3 regions of the Candidatus Pantoea symbiotica genome follow, and region 1 is predicted to be linked to each of the others. Evidence: predicted binding sites of a transcription regulator. Region 1 holds the regulator's gene; each other region holds the start of a gene.

What was found. Region 1 encodes Fur, which represses iron uptake genes when iron is present. Its sites were predicted from a motif close to ATAATAATGAGAACNACTATCAA; they were not measured.
Region 2: a site for Fur is predicted at 7,929-7,951, ahead of ACXIZX_RS22980 (TonB-dependent siderophore receptor). Genes of this name have one in related genera too.
Region 3: a site for Fur is predicted at 4,965-4,987, ahead of fhuA (ferrichrome porin FhuA). Genes of this name have one in related genera too.

Annotation. Positions count from the first base shown of each region.
Region 1 covers NZ_JBSZHR010000002.1:961,131-972,017, forward strand. The annotation lists gene nagC (DNA-binding transcriptional regulator NagC) at 1-1,158, opposite strand, end outside; gene nagA (N-acetylglucosamine-6-phosphate deacetylase) at 1,166-2,314, opposite strand; gene nagB (glucosamine-6-phosphate deaminase) at 2,375-3,175, opposite strand; gene nagE (N-acetylglucosamine-specific PTS transporter subunit IIBC) at 3,513-5,546, shown strand; gene glnS (glutamine--tRNA ligase) at 5,699-7,366, shown strand; gene ACXIZX_RS05040 (hypothetical protein) at 7,602-7,997, shown strand; gene fur (ferric iron uptake transcriptional regulator) at 8,056-8,505, opposite strand; gene fldA (flavodoxin FldA) at 8,860-9,390, opposite strand; gene ybfE (LexA regulated protein) at 9,528-9,803, opposite strand; gene ybfF (esterase) at 9,971-10,735, opposite strand.
Region 2 covers NZ_JBSZHR010000003.1:461,697-472,583, forward strand. The annotation lists gene ACXIZX_RS22955 (FAD-dependent oxidoreductase) at 1-2,409, shown strand, start outside; gene ACXIZX_RS22960 (molybdopterin-dependent oxidoreductase) at 2,491-4,779, opposite strand; gene ACXIZX_RS22965 (amino acid ABC transporter ATP-binding protein) at 4,904-5,665, opposite strand; gene ACXIZX_RS22970 (amino acid ABC transporter permease) at 5,658-6,581, opposite strand; gene ACXIZX_RS22975 (ABC transporter substrate-binding protein) at 6,578-7,474, opposite strand; gene ACXIZX_RS22980 (TonB-dependent siderophore receptor) at 8,008-10,179, shown strand; gene ACXIZX_RS22985 (alpha/beta fold hydrolase) at 10,325-10,887, opposite strand, start outside.
Region 3 covers NZ_JBSZHR010000002.1:553,726-564,612, reverse strand. The annotation lists gene fhuB (Fe(3+)-hydroxamate ABC transporter permease FhuB) at 1-987, opposite strand, end outside; gene fhuD (Fe(3+)-hydroxamate ABC transporter substrate-binding protein FhuD) at 987-1,865, opposite strand; gene fhuC (Fe3+-hydroxamate ABC transporter ATP-binding protein FhuC) at 1,875-2,669, opposite strand; gene fhuA (ferrichrome porin FhuA) at 2,725-4,929, opposite strand; gene ACXIZX_RS03145 (hypothetical protein) at 5,073-5,237, opposite strand; gene ACXIZX_RS03140 (glycosyltransferase family 25 protein) at 5,264-7,090, shown strand; gene ispD (2-C-methyl-D-erythritol 4-phosphate cytidylyltransferase) at 7,094-8,479, shown strand; gene mrcB (bifunctional glycosyl transferase/transpeptidase) at 8,534-10,887, opposite strand, start outside.

The sequences.
Region 1 (10,887 bases):
GGCACCAATCGCCGAGCGATGATCGAGCTCGGAACGCACCACCGGCAAGTTTTTACGGAAGGCAGGCAGTGTCTGCGTATTGATACACCCTTCAATGGCAGGAAACAGCACTTTATCGGCTTCAGTGATTTCACCGGCCAACACCACTTTTTGTGGATTGAACAAGTTGATGGCGATAGCAATCGCCTTTCCTAAATAGCGGCCGACATACTCAATCACTTCACACGCCAGCGCGTCGCCGTGGTTAGCGGCGCGGCAAATCTGTGGCATCAGGCAGTCATTCAAGGTTAATGAACTGGGATAGCCTTGATTGAGCAGGTGACGCACGCGGTTTTCAATCGCACCGTTCGCTGCAATGGTTTCCAGGCAGCCAAAGTTGCCGCAGTGGCAGCGTTCACCCAATGGATCGACCTGAATATGGCCAATCTCGCCCACGTTGCCGTTACTGCCGAGGAAAATATGGCCGTTGGCGATGATTCCGGCACCGGTTCCGCGATGCAAACGCACCAGAATGGAGTCTGCGCAATCGCGACTTGCACCGAAGTAGTGCTCGGCCAGCGCCAGGCTGCGAATGTCATGGCCCACAAAGCTGGTGACGTTAAAGCGTTTTTTCAGGCTGGAAACCAACGGCCAGTGACTTACCGCGATGTGCGGCATATAGCGAATGATACCGTTAATGGGATCGACCAAACCGGGCAGAATCACTGAGATGGCAATCAGCTCATGAATCTTCCGCTGATGCGCCGCCATAAAGCCGCTGATGGCATTGAACAGCGCGTTCTCTAGCGTTTCCTGCGTGCGCTCCGGCAGCGGATAATCTTCCTGCGCCAGCGATTTCCCGCTCAGATCAAACAGCGTCAACGTGGCGTCATTACGCCCTAAGCGCACGCCGATGGTATGAAAATGACGGGTTTCAGTAATGATGGAGATGGCGCGGCGCCCACCGGTGGAGGCCTGTTGCTCCACCTCTTTGATGAGGCCGCGCTCGATGAGCTGGCGGGTAATTTTGGTGACACTAGCGGGCGCAAGCTGGCTGTGTTCGGCAATCTGAATGCGCGAAATCGGCCCTTGTTGATCGATTAGCCGATAGACGGCTGCACTATTAAGTTGTTTAACAAGATCAACATTTCCTATTTGAGACTGGCCGCCAGTGGTCATTCAATGCTTACTCGCTGAGGACGTTGTCTCCGTTGACGAACGTCTTAGTGATTTGATAATCGCGGGTAAAGACAGTCAGGTTGGCGACTTTTCCTGCTTCGACCGTGCCTAACTGCTTCTCCACACCCATCGCCTGCGCCGGATAGAGCGTCGCCATACGCAGCGCTTCATCAAGAGCGATACCGCAATGTTCAACGCTGTTCTGCACCGCTTCAATCATGGTCAAGGCAGAACCGCTCAGCGTACCGTTCTCGTCAACGCACAGGCCATCGCGATAGTATATTGTTTTGCCTGCAAAAATGAATTGATCAATCGACGCGCCCGCCGGTGCTGTGGCATCCGTCACTAACACCAGTTTGTCGCCTTTAATGCGTTTTGCATTGCGCACATTAGCGTAATGGACATGTAAACCATCCGCAATGATGCCGCAGTATACATCAGGCGAATCAAACAGCGCACCGATCAGACCTGGCTCACGTCCGGCGAAGGTTGGCATAGCATTATAAAGATGCGTCGCAAAACTGACGCCCGCGCTGAAGCCGATTTTTGCTTCTTCATAGGTCGCGTTGGAGTGACCGGCTGAAACGATGATGCCGGCATCACGTAACTTACGAATCACTTCGCTGCCCGCATTTTCAGGTGCCAGCGTGACTTTAGTGATGACGTCAGCATTGGCGCAGAGGAAATCCACCAGCTTGGCATCCGGCAGGCGAATCAGCTCAGGATTGTGTGTGCCTTTCTTGGCTTTATTCAGCCACGGACCCTCCAGATGCAGGCCGATTGCCTGATTCTGATGCTTCGCCAGATAGGCACGCATGGTTTCGACGGCGCGTTTCATCAGCGCATCGGTGCTGGTAATGAGCGTTGGCAAATAGCTGGTGCAGCCTGATTTCTCGTTGGCACGCTGCATGATCTCCAGCGTCTCAACGCTTAACGCATTGATGTCATCATTGAACTGCACGCCGCCGCAGCCGTTGAGCTGCAAATCAATAAAACCAGGAGCGATAAACGCACCAGCCACATCCTGCTGTGCAATTGCCGCGTCCAGGGCATCACGCGGACACACGCGCTCAATCAGGCCATCTGCAATCACAACTGCATGATTGTCCAGAATTTCATGACCGGTAAAAATCCGGCCGTTCACTAATGCGTACATCGTTTCTCTCTCCCGGCTAAGCCTGCTGCCTGAAAGCAGCAGGTTTTTTACAACGTGTTTTCACACACCTTTCATATTTTCCGCTTCCATTTCGCGGAAATATTTCACGGTTTTCACTTTCAGTTCCATGGTGGCGGGTTCGTCACAGACCACGACAGATTTGGCATGCAGCTGCAGACAGCTGATGGTCCACATGTGGTTAACGTTACCTTCAACCGCAGCCTGCAGCGCTTGCGCTTTCAGATGGCCGGTAACCAGAATCATCACTTCTTCTGCATCCAGCAGCGTACCGACACCAACCGTCAGGGCGTATTTCGGCACCTGATCCACATCACCGTTAAAGAAACGTGAGTTTGCAATGCGCGTATCGTGCGTCAGGGTTTTGATGCGGGTACGTGAGGAGAGGGAGGAAGCCGGTTCGTTAAAGGCAATGTGACCATCGTTGCCCACGCCGCCCATAAACAGGTTAATTTTGCCGTAAGCGCGGATCTTCTCTTCGTATTGGCGACATTCTGCGTCAATATCTTCGGCATTGCCATTCAGAAGATTGATATTTTGCTGTTGAATATCAACATGATCGAAAAAGTTACGGTACATGAAGCTGTGGTAACTTTCCGGATGCTCTTTTGGCAGGCCAACGTACTCATCCATGTTGAAGGTGACAACGTGCTTGAAACTAACCTGGCCCGCTTTGTGCATGTCGATCAGGTGCTTGTAAGCTTCCAGTGGCGTTCCACCGGTTGGCAGACCCAGCACGAAGGGACGTTCTGCGCTAGGCTTAAACGCATTAATGCGGTTAACAATGTGGCGTGCAGCCCATTTACCCACTTGGGTCGGTGTGGCCAAAGGGATCAGTCTCATGTCTTCACCTCAATTAAGATTGGAAATGTGGAGTTGCCGTTTCTCTGAAAGTTTTCTGCCTTTAAGCGTAATGCGTTTAAGCGTAGCCATCCGGGAAAAGTGCGACTCGATATTTTTCATCATAAAATAAGTTTGTGGTGCTGGCTAGCATTTCGCATTATCAAACCACCATTTTGGTGATTAAAGTCACAGTTGCAGTGGTTTTAATTTGCGAGGCGAATTAATTTGTCTTTACACTGCGCCACGTGGTGAAAAGTGTCATCAAGGTACCGGGCGACGGGATAATAAAATCAACCTGCGCCACGGCAAAACGCCAGTCTCATAGGGGGAGAATAAGGTGAGTGTATTAGGATATCTGCAAAAGGTCGGCCGCGCGCTTATGGTGCCGGTAGCGACTCTGCCGGCAGCGGCAATCTTGATGGGCGTTGGATATTGGATCGATCCAGATAGCTGGGGCGCAGGCAATGCGCTGGCGGCACTGTTGATCAAATCCGGTTCGGCGATCATCGACAACATGTCCGTGCTGTTTGCCATTGGTGTGGCGTACGGTATGTCAAAAGATAAAGACGGTGCAGCAGCGTTAACCGGCTTCGTCGGTTTCCTGGTGGTGACCACACTCTGTTCACCGGCTGCGGTCGCGATGATTCAGAAAATACCGGTGGAGCAGGTACCTGCCGCCTTCGGTAAAATCAATAACCAGTTTGTTGGTATCCTGGTGGGTATTCTCTCTGCTGAGGTTTATAACCGCTTCAGCCATGTTGAGTTGCCAAAAGCGCTGTCGTTCTTCAGCGGCCGTCGTCTGGTGCCGATCCTTGTCTCCTTCCTGATGATTGTCGTCGCCTTCGTACTGATGTATGTCTGGCCGATCATTTTCGGTGGACTGGTGAGCTTTGGTGAACACATCCAGAAAATGGGCTCAATCGGTGCGGGCGTCTACGCCTTCTTTAACCGCCTGCTGATTCCTGTTGGTCTGCATCACGCGTTGAACTCGGTATTCTGGTTCGACGTTGCCGGTATCAACGATATTCCTAAATTCCTCGGCGGCGCGCAGTCTATCGCTGAAGGTACAGGTATCCCGGGCATCACCGGTCGTTATCAGGCGGGCTTCTTCCCAATCATGATGTTCGGTCTTCCAGGCGCAGCGCTGGCAATTTACCACTGCGCACGCCCGGAAAACCGCGCCAAAGTCGGCGGTATCATGCTGGCAGCGGCCTTTGCCGCCTTCTTTACAGGTATCACCGAACCGCTGGAGTTCTCCTTCATGTTCGTGGCGCCGGTGCTGTATGTGATTCACGCGGCACTGACCGGTCTTTCTGTGTTCATCGCCGCGAGTATGCAGTGGATTGCCGGTTTCGGCTTCAGTGCGGGTCTGGTGGATATGGTGCTGTCAACGCGTAACCCGCTGGCAGTGCACTGGTGGATGCTGATCCCACAAGGCCTGGTGTTCTTCGTTATCTACTACGCGGTGTTCCGCTTCACCATCCAGAAATTCAACCTGATGACGCCGGGCCGCGAACTCTCTGCGGGCGATGAAACCGATGGTTATGACGTAAATGTCGATAACAGCGGCAGCGGTGAAAGCCAAACAGAATCTCTGGCACGTCGTTACATTGCGGCGGTGGGTGGCTCAGAAAACCTGACCCACATCGATGCTTGTATCACTCGTCTGCGTCTGAACGTTAAAGACTCTGCGCAGGTTAATGAGGGTGTGGCTAAGCGTCTCGGTGCTTCCGGTGTGATTCGTCTGAACAAACAAAGCGTGCAGGTTATCGTCGGTACTCAGGCAGAAAGCATTGCGATGGCAATGAAAACTGTCCTGAGCAAAGGTCCGGTTGCGGCATCCGCTGCCGCGTCAACGGCTGCGCCTGCTGCTGAAGTAAAACCTCAGGCCGTGCTGAACAGTGAAAAAGCCGTCATTGCCACGCTGCTGGCGCCGGTCACCGGTGACATTGTTGCGCTGGAAAATGTGCCTGACGAAGCGTTCGCCAGCAAGGCAGTCGGTGATGGTCTGGCGATCAAACCAACCGATAAAACCGTGGTTGCGCCAACCGCCGGAACCGTGGTGAAGATCTTCAATACCAACCATGCGTTCTGCCTTGAAGCGGAAAACGGTGTCGAGATCGTAGTGCACATGGGTCTGGATACGGTGGCGCTGGAAGGTAAAGGCTTCACGCGTTTGGTTGAAGAGGGCGCAACGGTCACTGCAGGCCAGCCAATCCTGGAAATGGATTTGGACTTCCTCAATGCCAACGCCCGCTCGATGATCAGTCCGGTTGTGGTCAGCAACAGCGATGATTTCGCTGGTCTGAATTTACTGGCAACCGGTTCAGTGGTTGCAGGCCAAACCCCGCTGTACGAGGTTAAAGGCTAAGTCCTTGTGATTGAGCCAGAAGGCAGGAAGCGATTCCTGCCTTTTTTGTTTTAAAACGACCAACAAACGGTTGTTTCCCTCCTGCGCTTTGTGGATCATACTCCGTTACTTCGTGGTACAAATCACCCGTTATAGTTTTTGAGGATTTTGAGATGAGTGAGGCTGAAGCCCGCCCAACGAACTTTATTCGTCAGATCATCGACGAAGATTTGGCGAGCGGTAAGCACAGCAGTGTGCATACCCGTTTCCCGCCTGAGCCCAATGGTTATCTGCATATTGGCCATGCGAAATCTATCTGCCTGAACTTTGGTATCGCGCAAGACTACCAAGGTCAGTGCAATCTGCGTTTCGACGACACTAACCCAGTAAAAGAAGATCTGGAGTTTGTCGAATCCATTAAGCGTGATGTGCAATGGCTGGGCTTTGAGTGGAGCGGCAACATTCGTTACTCCTCAGACTACTTCGACCAACTGTTCAACTATGCGGTTGAGCTGATTAACAAAGGCCTGGCCTATGTTGATGAACTGTCAGCAGATGAGATCCGTGAATATCGCGGTTCCCTGACGGCGCCGGGCAAAAACAGTCCGTATCGCGATCGCAGCGTGGAAGAGAACTTAGCGCTGTTCCAGAAGATGCGCAATGGCGGTTTCGAAGAGGGCAAAGCCTGTCTGCGAGCCAAAATCGACATGGCGTCCAGTTTCATCGTGATGCGCGATCCAGTGCTGTATCGCATTAAGTTTGCCGATCACCATCAGACTGGCAGCAAGTGGTGCATCTATCCGATGTATGACTTCACCCATTGCATTTCGGATGCGATTGAAGGCATTACGCACTCTCTCTGTACGCTGGAGTTCCAGGACAACCGTCGTCTGTACGATTGGGTGCTGGATAACATCACTATTCCGGTGCATCCGCGTCAGTACGAATTCTCACGCCTGAATCTGGAATACGCGGTGATGTCGAAGCGTAAACTGACTCAGCTGGTGAGCGAGAAGGTTGTCGAAGGCTGGGACGATCCGCGCATGCTGACCGTCTCTGGTCTGCGTCGTCGTGGTTACAGCGCCGCTTCAATCCGTGAGTTCTGCCGCCGTATTGGTGTGACCAAACAGGACAATATCGTGGAGATGGCTTCACTGGAATCGTGCATTCGTGACGATCTCAATGAAAACGCACCGCGTGCGATGGCCGTAATGGATCCGCTGAAAGTGGTGATCGAGAACCTGCCTGCAGGTCACGAAGAGATCATCAGCATGCCGAATCATCCGAACAAACCGGAGATGGGCACGCGTGAAGTACCATTCAGCCGTGAAGTGTGGATCGATCGCGCGGACTTCCGTGAAGAAGCCAACAAGCAGTACAAACGTCTGGTGCTGGGTAAAGAAGTGCGTCTGCGTAATGCTTACGTGATCCGTGCCGAACGTGTGGCGAAGGATGATGAAGGCAATATCACCTGCATCTACTGTACCTGCGACGTTGATACGCTGAGCAAAGATCCAGCCGATGGCCGTAAAGTGAAAGGCGTCATCCATTGGGTTTCTGCAATTCACGCGCTGCCAGCGGAATTCCGCCTGTACGATCGTTTGTTCAGTGTGCCAAATCCGGGCGCGGCTGAGGATTTCCTCACCACCATCAACCCGAGTTCACTGGAAATCAAACAGGGCTTCGTTGAGCCAGGTTTGCGTGCAGCGGATCCAATGGCGCCATACCAGTTTGAGCGCGAAGGCTATTTCTGTGCTGATAGCGTCTATTCACAGCCATCCAAACTGGTGTTTAACCGCACCGTTGGTTTGCGTGATACCTGGGCAAAAATCGGCGATTAATACATTTTGTCGCTAGCACGATAAGATCATGAAAGGGCGAGCAATCGCCCTTTTTTATTGTCTCGATTTAACCAGATACGACCTTTTATGCTGCCCGCTGCAATTAGCCTTTAATTCCTTATTTGCGACTATTCTGACTTTAGCAAAATTAAACCATTTGCCAGTGTGAAAAACTTTTTTTCAGGTAGGCTATGCGCTCTCAGCCGTTGCTCTGCGGGTAATCAAAGGATAAAAAATGACAAGTCTCGCCCTGGAAGCCAAACATAGCGTGGTGGTTTTACATCAGCTTATCGAACGTATTTTCAATCAGGCAGAAGGCAGTGATGACAGCATTGATCTGTTCTTGTCGTACTTTCATCCCGACTTCAAAATGGTTACGCCTCAGGGTAAACAGCTTGATCTTAATGAGATGGAAACACTGTTTCGCCAGTTGCAGGGGCAGCGTGAAGGGATGCGAATTGCCACCAGTGAGCACGCCATCATTTCGCAGCAAAGCGACGAAGTCACAATTCAGTATCGTGAATTGCAGATGATGAATGGCACCAATCAAAGCCGCATTTCTCTGGCGGTACTGGATTGCAGTACCGCCATTCCGCGCTGGCGCTACTTGCAGGAAACGCTCGTTGCCTGATTTCAGATATAAAAAAACCGGCTTAAGCCGGTTTTTTTATACTGCATAGCACACTCAATTACTTATCGTGGAGCGTATCGTCTTCGCGGCAGTCTCCCAGAGCACAGTGACCATACAGGTACAGGCTGTGGTTGCTAAGCTTGATGCCGTGGCGAGTGGCAATTTCACGCTGACGCGTTTCGATTGATTCATCGCTGAATTCGATAACTTTGCCACAATCCAGGCAGATCAAGTGATCGTGGTGATGTTGCTGAGTCAGTTCGAAGACAGATTTGCCGCCTTCAAAGTTATGACGGGTTACGATGCCCGCGTCGTCAAACTGGTTAAGAACGCGATACACCGTTGCCAGACCAATCTCTTCGCCCATATCGATCAGGCGCTTATACAAATCTTCCGCACTGACGTGATGGGACTCGGGGCCGGGTCCCTGAAGCACTTCCAGAATTTTCAGTCTGGGTAGCGTGACTTTCAGGCCAGCCTTCTTCAATGCGGAGTTGTTGTCAGTCATGCGGATATTGTCCTGTTACTTTGCTAGTCACTTGCGGCGCAGGGGCCTTGAATGTTTAGGTCAACGCGCATTCTCATTTGCGTCTCATTATAGAACTCAAGCAGTGAAATGAAAACCAAGGCAACGTCCTTAATCACCAAAGGTTGTAAGGATAACGTCACTAACGTCTTCAGGACGCTTGGGTTTTGGATTCCATTTCACTCAGCCTCATTCTACTGCCAGAGGAATAAGCGGATGACCATTGCGGGTATTCTACAGATTTGCGGGGAAAAGTTAAAAAACCGTAGCTATTATTTTTATAGGAAATTCCGTTGCCCGATGTGAGGCAGCGCGCACATCGGACAGAGCAGGGAATTAAGCTTCAATAATCTCTTTCAGCTGCAGCTCGTCGAAGATCTGCTTCACCCACTTCTCAACACGTTCGTTGGTCAATTCTGGCTGACGATCTTCATCAATCGCCAGACCCAGGAAGTTTTTGTCATCGGCCAGGCCTTTAGAGGCTTCAAAGTGATAGCCTTCGGTTGGCCAGTGCCCAACAATCACCGCACCGTTTGGCTCGATGATGTCTCGGATGGTGCCCATCGCATCACAGAAGTACTCGGCGTAATCTTCCTGATCGCCACAACCAAACAGCGCTACCAGCTTGCCATTGAAATCAATCTCTTCCAGCGTCGGGAAAAAATCATCCCAGTCACACTGCGCTTCGCCGTAATACCAGGTTGGAATGCCCAGCAGCAGGATGTCGAATGCATCGAGATCCTCTTTGGTGCTCTTAGCAATGTCATGCACTTCGGCGACATCTTTACCCAGTTGTTTCTGGATCATCTTTGCAATGTTTTCAGTGTTGCCGGTATCGCTGCCGAAGAAAATGCCTACGATTGCCATGGGTTAGGTAACCTCTTGAATCCTGATTGTGAAAGTAAGTCAGTTGACTGCACAGTTATGCGAATAATAGCAGACCGGTAAAAAGTGCGGAACTTGTAAAGCCGTGACTTTGTGTTCCAGCGTGCGGTCTTCGCGCGTTACGACAGTTTGAGCTGTGCCAGCAGCATTTGTTCAATCAATTCGCTGCGACTAATGTTTTGCTGATCGGCCAGCGTGCTGAGCGCGTCAACCGCCTCGCTCGACATCTTCAGCTCAACACGACGCAGCCCACGCACTTTATCGCGCTTGAGCTGGTTGCGTTTGTTGATGCGTAACTGTTCATCACGCGTCAGCGGGCTGGTTTTCGGGCGACCAGGACGCCGCTCGTCTGCGAAGAGATCAAGCGTAGTGCGGTCTGTCTGTTCTTTTGCCATGGTTTGTAAAACTGAGTGGGCGCGAACGGCGGAAAGGCGCTGCGCGATTAAAACATTATCGGCCCGACCACGGCGAAAAAATATCCGTGGCAAATTTTTAGCGCGACATCATACTCCAGCGCCTTCCCTGACGCCAACCCTAAAGCGCAAGCGGCAAGCTTTTGCTTTTACAGGTTAAAAAACCGCCGAACGGCGCGTAACACCGCATCGGGTTTCTCGGCGTGCACCCAATGTCCAGCTCCGCTGATCACATGTGCATGCGCCTGCGGGAACTGACGCAGCAGCGCATCGCGATGCTGATTATCCAGATAAGGCGAATCGCCGCCGCGGATAAACAGTGCCGGATGCGGCCATGCAGGAATCGCTTCCCAGCCGGAGATGGTGCTGTAGTTATCCCACAACACCGGCACATTAAAGCGCCATTCGCCCTCGGCTAAAGACTTGAGGATGAACTGGATCACGCCTTCTTCATCAATATGCTGGCGCATTACCTCAGCGGCCTCACTGCGGCGCGTGACGCCTGCGGCGGTAACGGCGCGAATAGCGGCAAAAATTTCGTCGTGGCGGCGCGTTTGGTAATCAACGGGTGCGATATCGATCATCACCATTTTTTCGATGCGTTCCGGCGCGATGGCACTGAGCGCCATGGCGATTTTTCCGCCCATCGAATGGCCAATCACACCAGCGCGATCGATCTGATGCGCATCCAGCGTTTCGACAATGTCCTGCGCCATCACGTGATAATTCATCTCATCGCTACGTGCCGACAAGCCGTGGTTGCGCACATCAACCTGCAGCGTCGGACGTACGTCACGCACCCCACGCGCCAGCACGCCAAGGTTATCAAGGCTGCCAAAAAGACCATGGATTAACAGAATCGGCGTGGCATCGGGGGCAGATTGTTCAGTTTGCAGACGGGCGTTCAAAATCATGGCTAAAGTTCTTACGGTTGTGACCTTGGCTTAGGTTATCATGGATTCACCTGTCCAGCAGTCAGGCCGGTGGGCATTAGGGCATATTCCGACTTTTGCCCGGAAACGATGCCAACGCTATCGGCTGCCACGGATTTAACTTTATAATCCTT
Region 2 (10,887 bases), on a different contig from region 1:
CACTATCAGCCAGCACCCAATGTGACGGTGATCGAGCCGCATACCGATGTGGCCGCGCCAGGTTTCCATGACAGCCAAATCGCTGTGCTGCAACCGCTACTGGCCGAACTGCTGGATGACGATGAAACGCCGCTAGTGTGGTTTTACACCCCGATGGCGCTGCCGCTGCTGGCTTGCTTTACCCCGAGTGCCATTATTTATGACTGCATGGATGAGCTTTCCGCTTTCAACCAGGCACCGCGTCAGCTGCAGCAGCGTGAATCGGCGCTGTTGAGCCGCGCCGATTTGGTGTTCACCGGCGGCACCAGTCTTTATGAAGCGAAGAAACATCGCCATGCGAATGTTTACTGCTGCCCAAGCAGCGTAGATGCGGGACATTTTGAACAGGCGCTGGACCGCACTAATAGCCATCCGCTGCAGGAAAACCTGCCAAAGCCGCGCCTCGGCTATTACGGCGTGATTGATGAACGCCTCGATTTGACGCTGATTGCCGCGCTAGCGGATGCGCATCCCGACTGGCAGATTGTGATGGTCGGGCCGGTAGTGAAAATTGATGCCGCCAGCCTGCCGCAGCGTAGCAATTTGCATTGGTTTGGTCAGCAACCTTATGCCGCCTTGCCGCACTTTCTCGCCGGCTGGGATCTGTGCCTGATGCCGTTCGCGCTAAATCCTTCAACCCGCTATATCAGCCCGACCAAAGTGCTGGAATACATGGCTGCACAGTTGCCAATCGTGAGCACCGCGATTGCCGATGTGGCGCGACATTACACCGATGTGGTGAGCATCGCCGACTCACATCAGAGCTTTATTCAGGCCTGCGAAACGGCGCTCAACATGCCGGTGGAAACCCGCTATCAACTGGCGAAAAACATGGCGGCACGCGTAGCGGAAACCTCGTGGGATCGCACCGTCGAGGAGATGCAGGCGCATATCGTTGCACTGACGAAACGCCAGATTTCCCATCCCGAAGTAGCCGCCGCACGTCCGCCCGCGCTGGCGCACAATACCGTTGAGTGCTTGATTTTGGGTGCCGGGCCAACCGGACTGAGCGCCGGTTATCATTACGGCGTGGGCGCGGTGGTGCTGGAGAAAAATGCCACGGTGGGCGGCTGGTGCCGTTCGGTCGAGGATCAGGGTTTCACCTTCGATCACGCCGGCCACATCATGTTCTCTAACGATCCTTACGTGTTAGGCCTGTACGATATCCTGCTGGGCGACAATCAGCACTGGCAAACGCGTGAAGCCTGGGTTTACAGCCATGAGGTTTACACCCGCTATCCGTTCCAGTCGGCGCTGCATGGTTTGCCTGCCGAAGTGATTGGCGAATGCGTTTTAGGCGCGATTGAAGCGCGCTATGAGTCGCCTCCCGCTTTGCAGGCGGTGGCCACTGAAGCGCGGCGTGACTGCTGCGCCGATGGCGCTATTCCGGATGGTGAAAGCCTGGTGTGTCAGCCGGAGAGCGAAGATTTCGAAAGCTTTATTTTCCGTACCTGGGGCAAAGGCATCGCGCGCCATTTCGCCCTGCCGTATAACCAGAAGCTGTGGAAAACCCCGCTGGTGAATATGGAAACCTCATGGCTCGGCGGACGCGTGCCGCTGCCGGATTTGGAGCAGATCATCTCCGGCGCGCTGGCGCCGCTGGATAAACCGGTCGGTCCTAACGCGCGCTTTGGCTATCCGCTGCGCGGCGGTTTTCAGGCGCTGATGGAAGGATTTCTGCCCCATCTGAATTGCGCGCTGGAGATGGAAGCGGACGTCAGCGAGATTCAGCCGCTGCAACGGCGCGTGCTGTTGAGTGATGGTCGACAGTTCCATTATGACCAGATGATCAGCACCTTGCCGCTGCCTGAACTGGTGCGATTGATGGGCAACTTTGCACCGGAGGCGGTGCAGAAAGCAGCGCAGCAGCTGCGCCATATCTCGGTGCGCTGCGTCAATCTGGGCATTGGTCGCGCCAATATCAGCGACAAACACTGGATTTACTATCCCGGCAACACGCTGTTCCATCGCATATTTTTACAGGGCAACGCCAGCCCGCACTGCAATCCACAAGGCGGTTTTGGCCTGACCTGTGAAATGACCTATCGCGCCGATCAACCGCTGCCTTGCGAAGGTGATGCGTTAATTGAACGCTGCATCACAGATTGTATTCGGGTCGGCATCATCAATGCCGATGATGAAATCGTGACCGCCAGCGAAGTGGATATGCCTTACGCCTATGTGGTGTACGACCATCAACGCACCGCCAACGTCACGCTGATTCGCAGCTGGCTGGCGACACAAGGCATCCATCTTTCCGGGCGCTACAGCGAGTGGGAATATTACAATTCGGACCACGCGTTTCTCGCCGGAAAACGTGCGGCGGAAACGGTGAAAGATTTGACGCAAAACCGGAAAACCACGGCGTAATTAACAGTGCGCAAAAATTCCCACTTAAATCGTAGGGTCGCCATTAATGGCGACCTCTTCACATTTCCCCGCCGAAAATCATTATGAAACCGGAGGATTAAACGCCTGTACCGGCGTCACTTCGCCGCGATATTTACGCATTTGCACCACGGTGATTTGCCCGCTGCAGCCTTGTGCCAATGACGAGGTGCCGATATCCAGTGTCAACACGTTGGGGTTACCGTGACGGCACAGCGGACGCAGCGCGGTAGGATCGACCGGATCGTACCAGGCACCGGTCGGCAACTGGACTACGCCGCGCATGATGGTTTCGGTCAATCGCGCACTGGCAAGTACGTGGCCGCGCGCATTGTAGAGCTCGATAATATCGCCATCGTTAATACCTGACGCCGCCGCATCAGCGGGATGCAAACTGCACACTTCGCGGCCATCACGTTTGCCGCTCAGGCTGTAATCACCGAAGTCGAGCTGGCTGTGCAAGCGCGTCGCTGGCTGATTGGCAATCAGCCAAAACGGATGATCGGCATTCGGTTGCTGCTGTGGCTCGCGCCATACCGGATGACCCGGACAGTTTTCATAATTAAAGCTGGCAATGGTGGCGGAGAAAATTTCGATTTTCCCGCTCGGCGTCGGCAACGGCGACGCTTCTGGATCGGCACGAAACGCGTTGATCATGCGGCCGCCATCTTTCAGCTGCGGTAACTCCAGCACGCCTTGTTGCCAGAACTTATCGAAGTCGGGGATCTCCACCTGATGCGCCGCCAGCTTCAGTTGCAGCTGAGTGTAATGATGCTGCAACCAGCCGCGCGTATCGCGTCCTTCGGTGAAGGCTTCTTCCCGGCCTAAACGGCGCGCCAACTCGGTGAAAATCGCGTAATCATCTTTGGCTTCGCCGAACGGTTGCGCCACCGGCTGCATGGCAAACAAGTGGCGATCGGTAGGCGCACCGCCAATATCTTCACGCTCCAGCGTCATGGTGGCGGGCAAGACAATATCGGCATGGCGTGCGCTGGCGGTCCAGGCGATTTCATGCACGATCAGCGTATCCAGCTGGCAGAAAGCCTGACGCAGGCGCGCGAGATCCTGATGGTGGTGGAACGGATTGCCGCCCGCCCAATACGCCAGACGGATGTGTGGATAGGTTAAGCGGCGGCCATTGTAGTCAAATTGCTTGCCGGGATTGAGCAGCATATCGGCGATACGCGCTACCGGAATCAGGCGATCGATGCCGTTCTTGCCCTGCGGCAGCGCCGGGAAACTCACCAGATTGTGATGCTTGCCGTAATGCCCCAACGCGCCAAGCGCATAAGTGTAGCCACCGCCCGGCAAGCCCGGCTGACCGAGCGCAGCCGCCAGCACCAATCCCAGCCACACCGGCTGTTCGCCGTTTTCGGCGCGCTGCAAGGCATGCGCCACCGTCACCAGCACGCGTTTGCCGTGCAGCTGACGGGCGAAATCACTGATGAAATCCGCGCTGACGCCACAAATTTCTGCTGCCCACGCCGCATCGCGTGGCGTGCCGTCTTCCTCGCCACGAATATAGGCCGCCATTTCTGGCCAGCCCACGGTGTAACGCGCGAGGAAAGCTTCATCGGTCAGCTGTTCGGCGATCAGCACCGATAACACGCCGAGGATAAAGGCCGCATCGGTGCCCGGTCGCAGCGCCAGCCATTCGCCCTGCGCTTCTTCCGGCAGATCGCTTTTCAGCGGGCTGACCGAGATAAAGCGCGTGCCACGCTGTGCCGCCTGCTGCATAAAGCCGCGCTCGGTGTGTTCGCTCAAGCCGCCGCTGGCGACCTGCGAGTTTTTCAATGCTAAACCGCCAAAAGCCAACACGATTTCGCTGTGCTGGGCGATCTCTTCCCAACTGACGCCGCGACGCGCAATTTCAGTCATATCGCCGACGATATGTGGCAGCAATACTGACGCGGAACCCGAACTGTAACTGTTGACCGAACGCACATAGCCGCCGAGCGTGATGTTGAGGAAGCGATGCACCTGACTTTGCGCGTGGTGGAAGCGCCCGGCGCTTGACCATCCGTAAGAGCCGCCGAAGATGCCTTCCGGGCCATAAGTGTCGCCGACGCGTTGCAGTTCGCGCGTCACCAGCGCGTAAGCGTCGTCCCAGCTCACCGCGACGTACTCATCGTTGCTACGACGATCGTCCGGGCCCGGCCCGTTCTCCAGCCAGCCACGACGCACCATCGGGCGGGAAACGCGCGCCGGATGGTTTAACGCAGTGCGGAAATTTTGCAGCAGCGGGCTGGGATCGGGATCGCCCCTGAACGGTTCGATGGTGAGCTGTTCGCCCTGTTGCTGGGCATGAAAAGCGCCCCAATGGGCGCTGTGCATTACCGGTTTTTGCGTCATTGTTTTTTCCTTCATGCTTGTCAGCTCAACGCATCCAGGTCGCCATCAATGGCGACCCTACAACAGACCTGCGCGCATTGCTGAAGCACTACATCTTCCGGGTGTTAAAAAAGAAAAACGGTGCCTAAAGCACCGTTGCAATAAAGTTTCTTACGCGCCCGTTTTCCGGGTCGTCGAGCACTTGCTGGGTTGGCCCCGCCGCCACGATTTTGCCGCTTTCCATAAACACAATGTTGTCGGCTACCTCGCGCGCAAAACCAATCTCGTGCGTTACCACCACCATGGTGATGCCGGAGTGCGCCAGCTGTTTAATCACCTGCAGCACTTCGCCCACCAGTTCAGGATCGAGCGCCGACGTCGGTTCATCAAACAGCATCACGCCGGGATCCATAGCCAGCGCACGGGCAATCGCCACACGCTGCTGCTGTCCGCCAGAGAGATTCTGCGGCCACTCTTCTTCGCGGCCTGACAAACCCACCTGCTTCAGCAGCGACAGCGCTTTGCTGGTCGCTTGCTGACGGCTCTGCTTCTTCACACGCATCGGCGCATCCACGATGTTTTGCAGCACGGTGCGATGCGGGAACAGGTTGAACTGCTGGAACACCATGCCGATTTCAGCACGCTGACGCGCAACTTCACCGCTGCTTAATTCGTGCAGCGCCTGGCCTTTCTGCTTGTAGCCGATGATCTCGCCGCCGATGCGAATGGTGCCGCCATCCAGTTTTTCCAGATGGTTGATGCAGCGCAGCAGCGTGGATTTCCCGGAACCTGACGGCCCAAGGATCACCGTGACTGAACCGGCAGGAATATCCAGATTCACTTCATCCAGAATGGTGACGCCAGAGAAGCGCTTGGTGACTTTACGTAATGCGATCGCTTCACCCATTGCTGACGCTCCTTTCTGCTTTCGCCGCTGAGAAACCTGGCAGCGATATCAGCAAACTGCGTTTTTCCCGGCGCGTGACGCCACGACCAAAATAGCGTTCCACATAGAACTGACCGACTGACAACACCGAGGTCATCAGCAGATACCACAAGGTTGCCACCAGCAGCAGCGGAATCACTTCATAGGTGCGCTGGTAAATAATCTGCGCCGAGAACAGCACGTCCTGCAGCGAGATCACGGACACCACCGCCGTGGTTTTCAGCTGACCAATGATTTCGTTACCCGCTGGCGGCATGATGGCGCGCATCGCCTGCGGCAGCACGGTGTGACGGAAAATCTGTGAAGGACGATAGCCAAGCGCACGCGCGGCTTCCAGTTGGCCGTTGCCGACGCTCTGGATACCGGCACGCACAATTTCAGCGGCATAAGCGGATTGATGCATCACCAGCGCGATCACCGCCGCACTAAATGGGCTGACTAACGCGTTAGATTGCGTGCTCCAGAGTTCGCCGAGGCCAGGAATCGACAAGGCGATAGTGGGATAAAGCGCCGCGATGTTGTACCACAGGAACAGTTGCACTAGCATCGGCACACCACGGAAGAACCAGGTATAAAACCAGCTCACGCCCACCAGCACTGGATTGGAGGAGAGGCGCATCAGCGCCAGCACCGTACCAAAAGCAAAACCCAGCACCACAGAGATCGCGGTGAGCTGCAGCGTCATTAATACGCCTTGCAGAATCGATTCGCCGGTAAAGTTCTCCGCAATCACGCTCCATTCGAAGCGTGGATTGTTAATCATCGAGTTCGCCATCGCCACCACGCACAACAGCACCACCAGCGCACTCAGCCAGCGTCCGTAGTAACGTTTGCCGACGATTTTCAAATCGCCGGTGTGGTCGTGAAAATCACTCATTGAAAGATTTCCTGGTTGCGTTTGGCTTCTTTAACAGCGCCAAAGCCGATGCCCCAGTTGTCGAGGATCTTGTTGTAGCTGCCATCTTTGATCAGCGAGTTCAGCGCGGCCTGTACGGCGGGCTCAAGCGCAGAATCTTTCGGGAACGCAACGGAGACTGGCGCATCGTGTACGGTGATTTCGCCGCTCATGGTCAGCGGTTTGATCACTTTCACCTGCCACAGCAAACCTTCATACGGGCCGAGGAACATTGGCACGCGACCGCTCACCACCGCCTGCACGCCAGCTGGACGATCCGGGAATACCGAGACTTTGATTGGTTTTTTACCCGCCGCTTCACAGGCTTTGCTGGCGTCTTCAAGGCGCGTAACTTGCGTGGTACCAGAACCGGCACCGACTTCTTTACCGCATACGTCGGCCAGTTCTTTGAATGGTGCGATGTTGGCATCTTTACGCGAGATAATGCCGAGGCGGCTGGCATCGTAGTAACCGACGAAGTCGATGATTTTGGCACGCGCTGGCGTGGCGTTGATGTTAGAAAGCGCAACATCGTAACGACCGGTTTTCAGGCCTGGAATGATGTTGTCGAAACCGCCGGTGTCGCGCCACTGAACCTGGATTCCCAGACGCTCGCCCACGGCATTCATGATATCGATTTCACGACCGGCCAGGGTTTTGTTGTCTTCTTTATAGAAGGTGGTTGGCGGCGTGTTGGGGTTGGTTCCGGCAACAATGTAGCCACGTTTGACCACATCCGCAGGCAGCAAACTTTTCAGCGCGGGATCGGCCTGCACGTGGATTGAGCTGTCAGTTGGGACGGATTCATCGGCGGCGAACGCGGTGTGTGCACTCAGCGCGAGCGCAAGAATAGTCATGCCTTTGGCGAATTTCACTGGAACCTTTCTCCTGATTTATAAAAAGTTTCCCCACAGGGAAAAGGCGTTGAGGTAGCGATGGTTTTTTCTCCTGACTCACCTCGCGCGAACGGCGTGCGGTGAGTGGAATTGTCATCCTCATTACGTCCCGGAGACATTGTGTTTGAAGATATACGGCGATCACAAATGCGAAAAAAACATATCTATTGCCGAAATATGGCAATAGCCGCAAGCACGGTTGCGAGGCGGGATTTCCGCACCAGATTTGGCATGGAAGTATTAGCAGAATTCAGAATTTGCTAGTGAATCAATAGCCTGCTTATCCAATATTCATTGATACATTTCTTCTTACTCATAACGGATTCATCTAAGCACCTGAGGAGTTCCCTTCCCCCACAACTCATACCCGCAATGGAAAATCCTTTGTAAAGGTTTGTATTGTCAGGCTTGTTGCCGTCTCGCTGAATGGACAATGAGAACCGTTATCATTATCATGCGCATTTACTTACAATTGTTAACGTAACAGGGAGAAAACTTAAGTGAATGTAACTATGCGTGGCAAAAAGCGTCCGATTGCGCTTTTTTTAGCGGGAATGCTAACGTCACCTGCTTTTGCAGCTGAAACCACAGAAAAGCTGGCTGACGATGAATCAATGATCGTCACCGCCGAGCAGGAGCTCAAACAGCAACCGGGCGTGTCCACCATTACGGCTGAAGACATCAAGAAAAATCCCCCTGTTAACGATCTCTCCGACATCATCCGCAAAATGCCCGGCGTGAATCTCACCGGTAACGGCGCCAGCGGCAGCCGCGGCAATAACCGTCAAATTGATATCCGTGGCATGGGCCCGGAAAACACCTTGATAATGATCGATGGCGTGCCGGTTTCTTCGCGTAACTCAGTGCGTTACAGCTGGCGCGGCGAGCGTGATTCACGCGGCGATACCAACTGGGTGCCAGCGGAAATGGTTGAGCGCATTGAAGTGATTCGTGGCCCGGCCGCCGCACGTTACGGTTCTGGCGCGGCGGGCGGCGTGGTGAACATCATCACCAAGCGTCCGACCAACGACTGGCACGGCTCGCTGTCGCTCTACACCAGCCAGCCGGAAAACGACAAAGAAGGCGATACGCGACGCGCTAACTTCAATCTCAGAGGCCCGCTGGCCGGTGATGCCTTGACCATGCGTCTGTACGGCAACATCAACCGCACCGATGCCGATGCGTTCGATATCAACACCGCCGAAAACGGTTCATACGCAGCGGGCCGTGAAGGCGTGCGCAATAAAGACATCAATACCGTGCTGTCGTGGAAAATCACGCCGCTACAAATTGTCGATTTCTCCTACGGTTACAGCCGTCAGGGCAACATTTACGCCGGTGATACGCAAAACAGTAACAGCAACGCCAGCACCGACGGTTTAGTAGAATCGCTGTACGGCGATGAAACCAACCGCATGTATCGTCAGAGCTACGGCATCGCGCACAACGGTATCTGGGATTGGGGAACCTCGAAGCTCAACTTTAACTACGAGAAAACCAATAATACGCGCCTGCAGGAAGGCACTGCTGGTCGTACCGAAGGGATGATCAACAGCGATACGTATGCCACCAGCCGTTTGGAAAGCTATCGCGCGGGCGGAGAGATCAACTTCCCGCTGCAGCTACTAGTTGATCAAACCGTGACGCTGGGTGCGGAGTGGAACCGCGACGAGCTGAACGATCCGGCATCAATGCTGGCGTCCAACGCGAGCGGCGTCAATCTGCCAGGCAGCTCTGGCGATCCGTCGCAGCGCAGCAGCAAAAACAGCGCCACCATCAGTTCTCTGTTCTTCGAAGACAACATTGCTGCCACCGACACCACCGAAGTGATTCCAGGCCTGCGCTTTGATTATCACGATCAGTTTGGCGCGAACTGGAGTCCAAGCCTGAACGTTTCACAAGGATTAGGCGACTACTTCACTTTGAAAGCCGGTATTGCACGGGTGTTTAAAGCACCTAACCTCTATCAGTCAACGCCGGGTTATCTGCTCTCGACGCGTGGCAACGGCTGTCCGATTGGCCTCAGCCAATGTTATCTGCTGGGTAATGACGATCTCGATGCAGAAACCAGCGTCAACAAAGAGATTGGTCTGGAGTTCAGCAACGAAGGCTATGTCGCGGGCATCACCTGGTTCCGCAATGACTACAAGAACAAGATTGTGTCGGGCACCGAGCCGGTTTATTCCAGCACGCGCCCGGTTTATAACGTGCTGCGCTGGGAAAACGGCGGCAAAGCGATTGTCGAAGGACTTGAAGGTAATCTGACCATTCCTTTGATTGCCGATACGCTGGAATGGCGCTCCAACGCTACCTACATGTTCCGCTCCGAGAGTAAGGAAACTGGCAATCCGCTGTCCGTGATCCCGGAATTTACCATCAACTCGCAGCTAGAGTGGCAGGCGACGCAGGATCTCAGCGCCAACATCAACTGGACGCAGTATGGCCGCCAGAAACCGCGTCAGAATGCAGAGACCAATATCGATACCTCGAACATGACAACGCAGGAAATCAGTCCGTATTCGGTATTTGGTTTGAACGTCAATTACGACATCACTAAAAACCTGCGCGCCAATGCCGGTATCAACAACCTGTTTGATAAACGCATCTACCGCGAGAATTCGGGTGCATCGACCTATAACGAACCAGGCCGCGCGTATTACGCTGGCGTGACGATGTCGTTTTGATTGAGCTGGGTTTTGGTCACCATAAATGGCGACCCTACAAAGGACTGGCGCGTTTTTCGTAGGGTGCGCATTCATGCGCACCTGCATAAATATGCAAACTAATGCTTAACTGAGCGGCATTACGCCATAAATGGCGACCCTACGTTTAATTAAAAAACTCACGCAGCGCATCTGCCAGCGCCTGCGGTTGCTCATCCGGGATGAAGTGACCGCAGTGCGCTATTTTAATTCCTGTCACATCCGCCGCGAATTCACGTAATGGCAACGCCATATCCGGAATCGAACCCTGATCGGCGCTGATCGCCAGTAACGGCAAGGCTAATTTGCCGCGTTCACGAAGCAACGTTCGGTTCTGTGCCGCCGAAACTGTCACTTCACGATAAGCAGCCATTCCCGCGCGAATCGCGCCCTTCTGCTGTAACAAGCGGGTATATTCCGCCATATCTTCATCGCCGAACACCATCGGGCTGGCCGCTTTGCGTTTCAGAAACCATTCGAGATAGATCGCTTCGCGCCCTTCTATCAATGCCTCTGGCAAATCAGGTAATAGATGAAACGCGAAGTGCCAGGTTTTCCACGCTTTATCCGGCGTGGCGGGCAGCGATTCTGGCAACGTCACGCCGGGAATACCGGCATCGAGGAGCGCCAGCTTTTTCACCCGATGGCTAAACAGCGTGGCATACGGCCAGGCAACCCACGCGCCGACAT
Region 3 (10,887 bases), 410 kb from region 1:
CGATCCGGTACGCAAGCGCGGCAACAGCCACAGCAGAATAGGCACGCCGATCAGCGCGGTCGCCGTGCCGGTAGAGACTTCGCGCCAGTGGCTGGTGAGCCACAGCACGCACTGATCGGCCAGCCACAGCAGCAGCGCACCAATCAACGGTGCCAGCATCATGCGGCTCAGCAGGCGACGTCCGCCGAGCATCTTCGCCAGCAGCGGCGCAAACAGGCCGATAAAGCCGATGATGCCCGCAACATTAACCAGCTGCGCGCTGAGCAAAATCGCCAGCGCCAGCGCGGCAATACGTGCCGCCGACAGCGCCAGGCCAAGGTTTTTTGCTACGCCATCGTCGAGTCCCATCAACGTCAGCGGGCGCAGCAGCGCCAGCGCCACCACAAACGCCAGCAGCAGACGCGGCCACAGCTGGGCCACGTTATGTCCATCCAGCTGGTTGAGCGCGCCGGTGCTCCACAGGAACATGTTTTGCAGCTGATCGTGATTGAAGATAGCGAAGATTTGATTCACTGAACCGGCGTACAAACTCAATACCAGCCCAGCCAGGATCAGCGTTACTGGCGACAGACGTTTGCCCCAGGCAACGCCGAATACCAGAATGCCGACCAGCACCGCGCCGCCCATCGCCGCAAACTGCTGCGTGAGCTCGCCACCCGGCAAATGCCATAAGGTCGCGACGGTAATCCCCAGTTGAGCGCCCGACGACACGCCCAGCGTGGTGGGTTCCGCCAGCGGATTGCGCAGCACCTGTTGAAACAGTAAACCAGCGAGGCCAAGGCCCGCACCAACCAGCAGCGACAGCGCCAGCCGCGACAGCAAGCTATGATGAAACACCACTTGCTGGATGTTGTTGATGTCAGGCGCGAAAAACGCCTGTGACCACTGATCGCTTGGTAGCGCCTGGCGCAGATTGATCAAGGTTAAGGCCAGCGCCAGCAGAAAGACCGCACTCAGCAGCGCGACGGGAAAGAGACGATTGCGCATCAGTGCGACTCCAGCGCGTGTTCCAGCACGCGGACAAATTTCAGCGCCGAATAGGTTGCGCCGTAATACCAGACCGCCGGCACGCGCTGGAAACGCTGCGCGCGCACAAACGGCAGCGCCTGCCACAGCGCGGTAGCCATCACTTGCTGCATATCGCGATCGTTATCGTGATCGAAGCAGATCACCTGCACATCGCCCACTTCCGCCAGCCGCTCCAGCCCAACCACCGCGCTGCCCCAGAAGTTGGTTTCGCCCTGCCACGCGTTGCTCAAGCCGAGGATCTCCATCACCTCGAGGAACAGGCTGTTTTTGCCGAAGGTAATCGCATGGCGGCTGTCCATCAGCGACATCAGCAGCACCGGACGGTCGGCCCACGGTTTGAGGCGTTCACGCGCCGCCGCCAGCTGCTCATCCACATACTGCAGATGCTGCACGGCCTGCGCTTCACGGCCAAGACGCGCGCCGAGCGCCTGCAGCGAGTGACGCGCGGTGCTGAGCGGTTTGCCGTCGCCGCTATTAAGGTCAAAACCCATGGTTGGCGCGATGCGCTGCAGCTTATCCAGCGCCGGGCCGTAACCATTGGAGTGCAGAATGAGCGAAGGTTCGAGCTGCGTCATCAGCTCCAGATTGGGTTCGGTGCGCAGACCGAGATCGATAACGCCGGACGGCAGCTGCGGATCGCCGACCCAAATGTTGTAGTTGTGCATGTCGGCCACGCCGAGTGGCGTCACGCCGAGCGCCATCAGCAGCTCCACTGGCAGCCACTCCAGCGCCAGAATGCGCTGCGCATCTGGCACGGCAGCACGCAGCGGCAACGCGGACATCAACGGGGAAAGCGCCAGCGCCGTCAGCAGGCGGCGGCGAGAAATGTCGAACATGGCGAGGCCTTAATAAACGAAACTGACGGGCGCGCCGCCCAGCGGATGCGGCAAAATGCCCATCGGAATACCGTAAATGTTGCCCAGCACATCGGCCTGCATGATCACCTCAGGGCCGCCTTCGGCAATCACTTCGCCACCGCGCAGCGCCACCAAACGATCGCAATAGCGCGCCGCCATGTTGAGATCGTGCAGCACCGCAATCACCGTCAGCCCACGTTCGCGGCTGAGACGCTGAATCAGCGCCAGCACATCAACCTGATGGGCGATATCCAGCGCCGACGTCGGTTCATCCAGCAGCAGGCAGCGACTGTTCTGCGCTACCAGCATCGCCAGCCAGGCACGCTGGCGCTCGCCGCCGGAAAGGCTATCGACCAAACGACCAGCAAAAGGTTTTAATCCCACTAACGTAATCGCTTCATCCACCCGATCGCGATCTTCCTGACCATAACGGCCCAGCGCGCCGTGCCACGGATAGCGGCCAATCGCCACCAGCTCGCGCACCGTCATGCCTTCCGCCGCTGGCAGCTGCTGCGGCAGATACGCTACCTGGCGCGCAAAATCTTTGCTGCCCCAGTTATCGACCGCGTCCTCATTCAGCAATACGCGCCCTTCACTCGCCGCATGGTGACGACCAAGCATTTTCAACAGCGTGGATTTGCCGGAACCGTTATGACCAATCAACGCGGTGACTTTACCCGGTGCAAATGTTAGCGACAGCGGATGAAGTAGCGTGCGGCCCGGCACACGAAAACTGACGTTATCCAGCCTGAAGGTGGTTTCTGCGTGGTGCGGATGCTGCATGATAATCCCTGGTTAATCTGTAGGGTCGCCATTTATGGCGACCTACGTAACACGATTAGAAACGGAAGGTCGCAGTACCGACGATCTGGCGCTCAGCGCCCCAGTAACAGGCGTAATCGCGGTAGCAGCTAGCGACGTATTCACGATCGAACAGGTTATTGACGTTAACGCCGATGCTTGATCCCGGCATGCCAAAGCGTGCGAGATCGTATTTCAGCGCGGCATCAACCGTGGTGTAACCGGCGACGTCGAAGTTTTGGTTCTCGTTCGCCGGGTCATTGGCGCTGTAAATACCTTTGCTTTCGCCGACATAACGTACACCTGCACCAAGCGTCACGCCTGAAAGCGCAGTTTCATGGAAGGTATAATCGCCCCACAGCGATGCCATATGCTTCGGCACCTGATTCGGCGTTTTACCTTTCAGATTGGTGTCTTCGGTATATTCCGCATCAGTGTAGGTATAAGACGCGGTCATGTTGATGTTGGCATTCAGCGCCGCTTTAGCTTCCAGTTCAACGCCACGTGAACGGATTTCACCGCTCTGAATGCTGGCAAATGGATGGTTAACCGTATCCGGATCGGCCGTCAGGTTTTTGGTTTTGGTCAGCTGATATACCGCAGCCGTCAGTACCACCGGACGATCTTTAGGAACGTATTTCACACCGGCTTCATACTGCTTGGCGCGCGAAGGATCAAAGGCTTCACCGCCAAAAGTCGCACCCGCATTCGGGATAAAGGCCTCGCTATAGCTGAAGTAAGGCGCGATACCGTTATCAAACACATAGTTCAGACCGCCACGCCAGGTGAAAGCCTGATCGTTCTGGCGATCAACGCTATCGGCCACGCGATCGTATACCGAGTTCATCGCATAATCGTAGCGACCGCCGAGGGTCAACACCCAGCGATTCCACTCCATCTGATCCTGTGCGTATAAACCGGTTTGCCGCTGCTTATTGAGGTGCTGATAAGGTGTCGCGAACGGCGTTACGCTGTCATCGCCATATTGCGGATTAACAGCATTCAGCGGTGATGCGGTACCAAATTGCGCATCAATATCGTTGCGGGTGCGCTGGAAATCGACACCCAACAACAGCGTGTGATCAACCTGCCCCGTCGCAAATTTAGCCTGCGCCTGGTTATCAACGGCAAACTGATTGAGCTTTTCATCAGAAACCGCTGAACCGCGCGTGATTTGCTGCGTTTCTGAGTTAAAGCCATTACCGTAAATACTGCGATAATCCGTTCTCAAATCCGCATAGCGCAGATTCTGTCGCACCGTCCAGGTATCGTTGAAGCTGTGCTCGAAGTTGTAGCCCACCATCTTGGTGTTGCGCGAAATCTTGTTGCTGTCTTCGCCTTCATCAAAGTTGGTCGGCAGCTTGTAACTGCTGCCGTCAGGACGCGTAATGCCCACAACGGTGCCCTGACGCGGCAACCAGCCGTAATAACCGGTTTCCGGTTCGTTCTGGAAGTAGGTCAGCAGATCAAAACGCGTGTTCTCATCCGGACGCCAGCTGAACGATGGCGCAATGGTGTAGCGCTTCTCTTTGTTCATCTCCTGCTGCGCATCGGCGCTGCGCGCGAGGCCGGTCAGGCGATAGCTGTAAACGCCGTCATCATCCAGCGAGCCGCCGAAGTCGAAACCGGTGGAGAACTGATTATTGGTGCCCATCTGGAACTGCACTTCACGTAGCGTCTCTTGCGTCGGACGCTTACTCACCAGCGAAACGACGCCGCCCGGATTGCTCTTGCCGTACAGCACCGAAACCGGACCGCGCAACAGCTCAGCGCGCTCGAGGAAATAGGGATCGATAGCAAACTCAGAGTAGTTATCACCCTGCAGCTTCAGGCCATCAAGATATTGATTGGTGTTGGTTTCGCTGAAGCCGCGAATAGAAAGCGCATCAATGACATTGGAGCTACCGCGGTTGCCGGTCAATACGCCAGGCGTATAGTTGAAAGCCCCTTTCACGCTGGTGACGTTTTTCATCGCCATCTCTTCTTGCGTGACTACAGAGATCGACTGCGGGTTCTTTTCAATCGGAGTATCGGTTTTGGTGCCGGTGGCGCTGCGTTTGGCGGCGATGGTTGGCGACGGGCCCCATGCATTCTCTTGCGCCACGCCGCTGCCGCCATCGGCGCTGACAACCACGGTATCTTCTGCCAACGCCTGCACGCTGAACGTACCCAGAGTCAGTGAAATAAGCCAAGCCAGCGAACGCGGGCGGAAAAAACAAGGATTGGTGTTTCGCGTATTCATAAGTGAGGTCTCTCGAAAAAAGTCGATGCAGGCGAATACAAACGAGAATGATTATTATGACGCACGGATTTTAGGCGAAATAGCGTCATATTCGCAACGACTAATGCCCATTAGCGCGGTGTTTGCAGCCAGATCGCGCCTATTCATGATCGCGAATAATAAATTAGCGATGAAGGAAATGGAGGCCAGCAATCGGGAAATTGCACTGCCGCAAAGCGGAAATTCATTTCATCCCGATAGAGCTCACAATCAAAAATAATGAATAAAATCATTATTTTAAAATCTGGCCCGCTAATTGCTTTTGTCATGCATTCTCCTTCCTACAGAAACCGTCATGGCAGTTATAAACTGGAACATTGTTGATCGCGTTATTTTCATCAATTTGAAGAAACGCAAAGACCGATTAACCCGCATCACTAAACAACTTAAAAAGTTGGGTCTAACCGCTGAAAAAATCGTTCGTCTGGATGCGATCAAGCATGAAAAGGGCTACATCGGCTGCACGCAATCGCATATTGCCGCGCTGGAGATGGCACGCGATAACGGCTGGGAGCGGGTGCTGATTCTGGAAGATGACTTCAGCTTTGATGAAAACCAGGCGAATTATGACAATCTCAACCGCTACTTTGCCGCCCTGCCGCAAATCAACTGGCAAGTGGCTTTTCTGGCGGCCAATTATCGTCGCGTGACGCCGCTGAAAAGCGTGGACTATATCGTGCGCGCTAATTTAGCGTGGTGCGCCTGCGCGTATATTGTCAATCACCGCTATTACGCCACGCTGATTGATAACTTTCGCGCAGCGCTGCAGGCACAATTGCAAGGTGGCGCGCAGGCACAATATGCCCTTGATGTGCACTGGAATAGCCTGATGCAGCAGGATCTGTGGCTGGGCATATTCCCCAACGCCGGTGCACAACGGCTCGACAAAAGCGATATCGAAAATAGAACGGTAGATTACCGCGCCCTCTTCAGAAAGCCGTTGAGTCAAATCGTTTCGCCCGCCAAATTCATGCCCTCCATTAGCGGTCCAATTAAGGTCGATTTTTACTTTCAGTGGCCGCCGGGTTGGACAAACTTTGAATCGGTGATTGAGGCGATGCAGGCTAATCCCGCCTTCGATTGCCGCATCGTAGTTGTGCCTTACCTGAACTGGAAAGCCAGCGATGTTAAGGGCGATATTCAGCGTGAGATTCTGCGCGAAAGAGGGCTCGATTACACAGGTTTTGAAGATTATCAATTGGAGGAGCGTCAGCCGGATGTGGTGTTCCTGCAAAACCCTTACGACGAAGCGCGACCCGAAGCCTTTCGCAGCGACTACCTGCATGAACGCGGCGTGAAAATCGCCTACATCCCTTACGCGCTCGACACCGGAATTGGCGCTGAAAGTATGGTGTATCAATATAATTTGCTCTGTCAGAATCTGGCGACGTGGATATTCGCCCGTTCAGAAAAACATAAAGCTGAGTTTGCACTGCAATGTCAGGCAGGAAATCGCCATGTGCACGTTACCGGCCATCCCAAATTTGACCACTACCAGCGTCGTTTCCCTCTTTCAGACAAGCCGCAGCCACGCACAGTAACCACTTTCCTGTGGACACCGCATTTCGTGTTGCCGGGCGACCAGAAGATGTACACCACTTTCAACCTTTACGGCAGCGCGTTCCTGAAGCTGATTGAGCGTCAGGATATTCATCTGATTATTCGCCCTCATCCGCTGCTAAGCCAATGGATAGGCGAAGCCAGCCCAACGGCGCAAAGCCTTTATCAGCAGTTACTGCGCGCAGCACAGCAACACGCCAATCTCGAGTGGGATCACGGGCATGATTACACGCTTACTTTTGCACGTTCCGATGCACTCATCGCGGACGCCGGTTCCTTCCTGCTGGAATATCTGCCGTCAAAAAAACCCATCCTCTATCTCACTCACGAAACATGCCACGGTTTGAATCGCACTGCAGATTTCATTTATGACGCCTACGACGTGGCCTGGTGTGAGGAGGATATTTTCAACTTTGTTAACAATATTGTCGCGGGGCGCGATGCAATGAAAATGTGCCGGGAACAGGTGCTGCAAGAGGAATTGCAGATAGAAAAGAAAACGGCGGGCGAAAAGATCGCTGAAATTATTTGTTCATCACTAAGACCGCAAGCGGCGGAATAAAAAATGAAAAATGTAGCCATAATACTTTCTGGCGGTACAGGAACCCGCTTTGGCAGTGATAAGCCGAAACAATTTGCTAAGTTGGCGGGACGTGCGGTGATTGAATACACCATCGAGCGTTTTGAAACTTCGGTCGACATTGATGAGATTATTATTGTCTCGCAAAATGAGTACATCGATTATATGTGGGAGCTGGTGGCTAAAAATCAGTGGCATAAAGTTAGTAAAGTGGTGCACGGCGGCAAGGAACGCTTTGACTCGACATATTCCGCGCTGAAAGCCCTTATCAACTATGACGGTCAATGCAAAATCTTACTGCATGATGCCGTGCGGCCATTAATTAGCGACACAATAATTCGTAAATGCGTAGATGCACTGGAATCCTTTGACGCCGTAGATGTGGTGATCCCCTCAGCAGATACCTTAGTAGAAGTGCACGATGATGGCTGCATTGCCAATATTCCTCATCGTGCCAGCATGCGCCGTGGCCAGACACCTCAGGCATTCCGTCTGGATAAAATTCGTCAGGCTTATGAGAAAGCGGCGGCCATGGGTAAGTTTACGTTTACCTGCGACTGCGGCGTGCTGCGTAATATGTTGCCTGAAACGCGTGTAATTACCGTCGAGGGCGATGAGGACAATATCAAAATCACCCATCCACTTGATCTCTATATCGCAGAGAAATTGCTGCAGGAAAGAAGTTCACACTCGCTGAATGCCGCAAATCTCGATTTCCTGCGCGATAAGCATTTGGTTATTTTTGGTGGCGGTAGTGGAATTGGTTTGGAGATGATGAAAGTTGCCACGCTGTGCGGGGCAAAAGTGCATATTGCCAGCCGTTCACATAATGATATCGATATCACTCAGCTCGACAGCATTAAAAACTATTTAAATAACATCATTGCCGAGCATGGCAATATTGATTATATCGTCAACACTGCGGGTATATTAATTAAGAAACCGCTTTCCACGCTAACTAAGCAAGAAGTTATGGCGCTGATTAACATTAATTATCTCGGGGCAGTAAACGTGGCGATTGCGGCAAAAGAGCGCTTAACCTGTAATTCCGGCATGTTATTGAATTTTACATCCAGTTCCTATACGCGCGGACGGGCCTTTTATGCCCTTTACTCCTCTGCAAAAGCTGCGGTAGTCAATTTGACTCAGGCGCTGGCAGAAGAGTGGATTGAGGATAAAGTCAAAGTGAACTGCATTAATCCTGAGCGAACCGCAACGCCGATGAGAACCGTTAATTTTGGCGAGGAACCGGCAGACTCACTGCTACATGCACGAGACGTTGCAGTAAAAAGCCTGGAAGTTCTCGTAACGCAGAGTACTGGTATGGTTATTGATATTCGCAAAAATAGCGGTAAGAACCAGCCCGGCTAACCACCTATCCCAATGAAAAAGGGCGCCGCAGCGCCCTTGTATTTTTTCGGCAACTTACTTGCTGCCGAACATATCCTTTATCCAACCCGCGACGCCGTCAGAATCTTTCTGCTCATTCTGTGGCTGCTGCTGTTGTTGTTGCTGTTGTTGCTGCTCTTGTTGCTGCTGCAACTGCTGCTGTTGTTGCTGAACCTGCTGTTGCTGCTGCTGACACAGCGCATTCGGATCCAGCGACCACACCGGCAGCGAACGCCATGTGCTGCTACCGCTACCGCAAACGAAGTTACCGGCGGAATCGATGTTCATCTGCGTGATATCTTCCGGCGGCGTCAACACCAACGGCATCGGCGCCTGGTTGTCGAGATAGCGACGATAAAGCTGCATCGCACCGCTGGCACCGTACAGTTTCGAGGTTTGGTTGTTATCACGACCAACCCAGGTAATCGCCACTTCTTTGCCATCGACACCGGCGAACCAGCTATCGATCAGGTCATTGGTGGTACCGGTTTTGCCCGCCAGATGCGCTTTAGGATAACGCGCACCCAGCGCACGAGCGGTACCGTGATCGGCGACCTGCTGCATGGTGTAGAGCGTGAGATACGCGGCCTGCGCTGGTTCAACGCGCTGCGCCTGCGGATAGCTCTGATACAGCACCGTGCCATCTTCCGCAATCACCGAACGCACCGCCGACAGCTCAGCGCGGTTACCGCCGCTGGCAATCGACTGGAACGCCTGCGCCACTTCAATCGGCGTCAGGTTCAGTGCACCCAGCAGCATAGATGGCACCGGATGCAGCTGATCTTTCGGCACGCCGAGTTTGTTCCAGGTATCGACCACCGCATCCAGTCCCAGCGTCATACCGAGGTTGACGGTTGGCACGTTCATTGAGTTGGTCAGCGCATCCACCAGCATCACTTTGCCGCTGAAACGACGATCGTCATTCATCGGTTTCCAGATGGTGCCGTTCGGCTGTTTCAGCGCAATCGGCTCATCGGCGATCCAGCTGTTGAGGCGATAGCTGTTCGGCTGGCTCAGCGCGGTGAGATAGGTCGCCGGTTTTGCCAGCGAGCCAATCGAACGACGCGCCTGCAATGCGCGGTTGTAACCGGCAAACTGCGGATCGGCACCGCCAACCATGGCGCGCACTTCACCGCTGAAGCGGTCAACCACCACCATCGCGGTTTCCAGATCTTTCAGGCCACGCTGTTTTTTCAGCGTCGGAATGCCTTCAACCACCGCTTTCTCGGCGGCATCCTGCGAGATCGCATCCAGCGTGGTGAAAATCTTCACGCCGGAGAGATCTTTCATTTTGTCGCCGAGCTTAGCCTGCAGCTCGTTACGCACCATCTGCATAAACGCCGGCTGTGGCGTGATCACGCCGCCTTTTGGCTGCACGCCCAGCGGACGCGCCGACAGCATGTCATACAGTTCCTGGTCGATGACGTTCTGCTGCTGCAACAAACGCAGCACCAGATTACGTCGCTCCAGCGCCAGTTTCGGGTTACGCCACGGATTGTACAGCGACGCCCCTTTCACCATGCCGACCAGCATCGCCTGCTGATCAAGGCTCAGCTCATCCACCGGACGACCGAAGTAGTACAAGCTCGCCAGCGGGAAGCCGCGAATCTGATCGTTACCGGTCTGGCCGAGATACACCTCGTTGAGATACAGCTCGAGGATGCGGTCTTTGCTGTAACGCGCATCCATGATCACCGCCATATAGGCTTCACGCGCTTTACGCCACAGCGAACGCTCGTTGGTGAGGAACAGGTTTTTCACCAGCTGCTGCGTCAGCGTACTGCCGCCCTGCACCGCTTTACCGGCGGTGATGTTGGCGAGGAACGCACGACCAATCGAGTACGGGCTAATGCCGTCGTGCTCGTAGAAATGGCGGTCTTCAGTGGCGATCAAGGTGCTGACCAGCAGATCCGGGAAACCGGCGCGTGGCACGAACAGACGCTGTTCACCGTTCGGCGACTGCAACATGGTGATCAGGCGCGGATCGAGGCGGAAGAAGCCAAAGTCGCGGCCGGTATCGAGGTTTTTAATCTCGCTCAGCTCATCGTTGCTAAACGTCAGGCGCGCGTTGATCTGCCCTTCTTTGCTGTCCGGGAAATCAAACGGACGACGCAGCAGGTCAATGGTGTTGCCTTTGACGCTAAACTCGCCCGGACGGGTGATGCGCGACACTTCGCGATACTGCGTGCCTTCCAGCAGCGCAATCATCTCTTTTTTGTCGTACGGCATGCCCGGTTCAAGGCTTACCATGCGGCCATAAACGGCGGCCGGCAGTTGCCACACTTTACCGTCGATGCGGCTACGGATTTCCGAGTCGAGATAGACGCCCCAGGCAGCCATCACAACCACAAAGACCAGGAAGAGTTTAATCAACCAGCCTAACCAGCGAC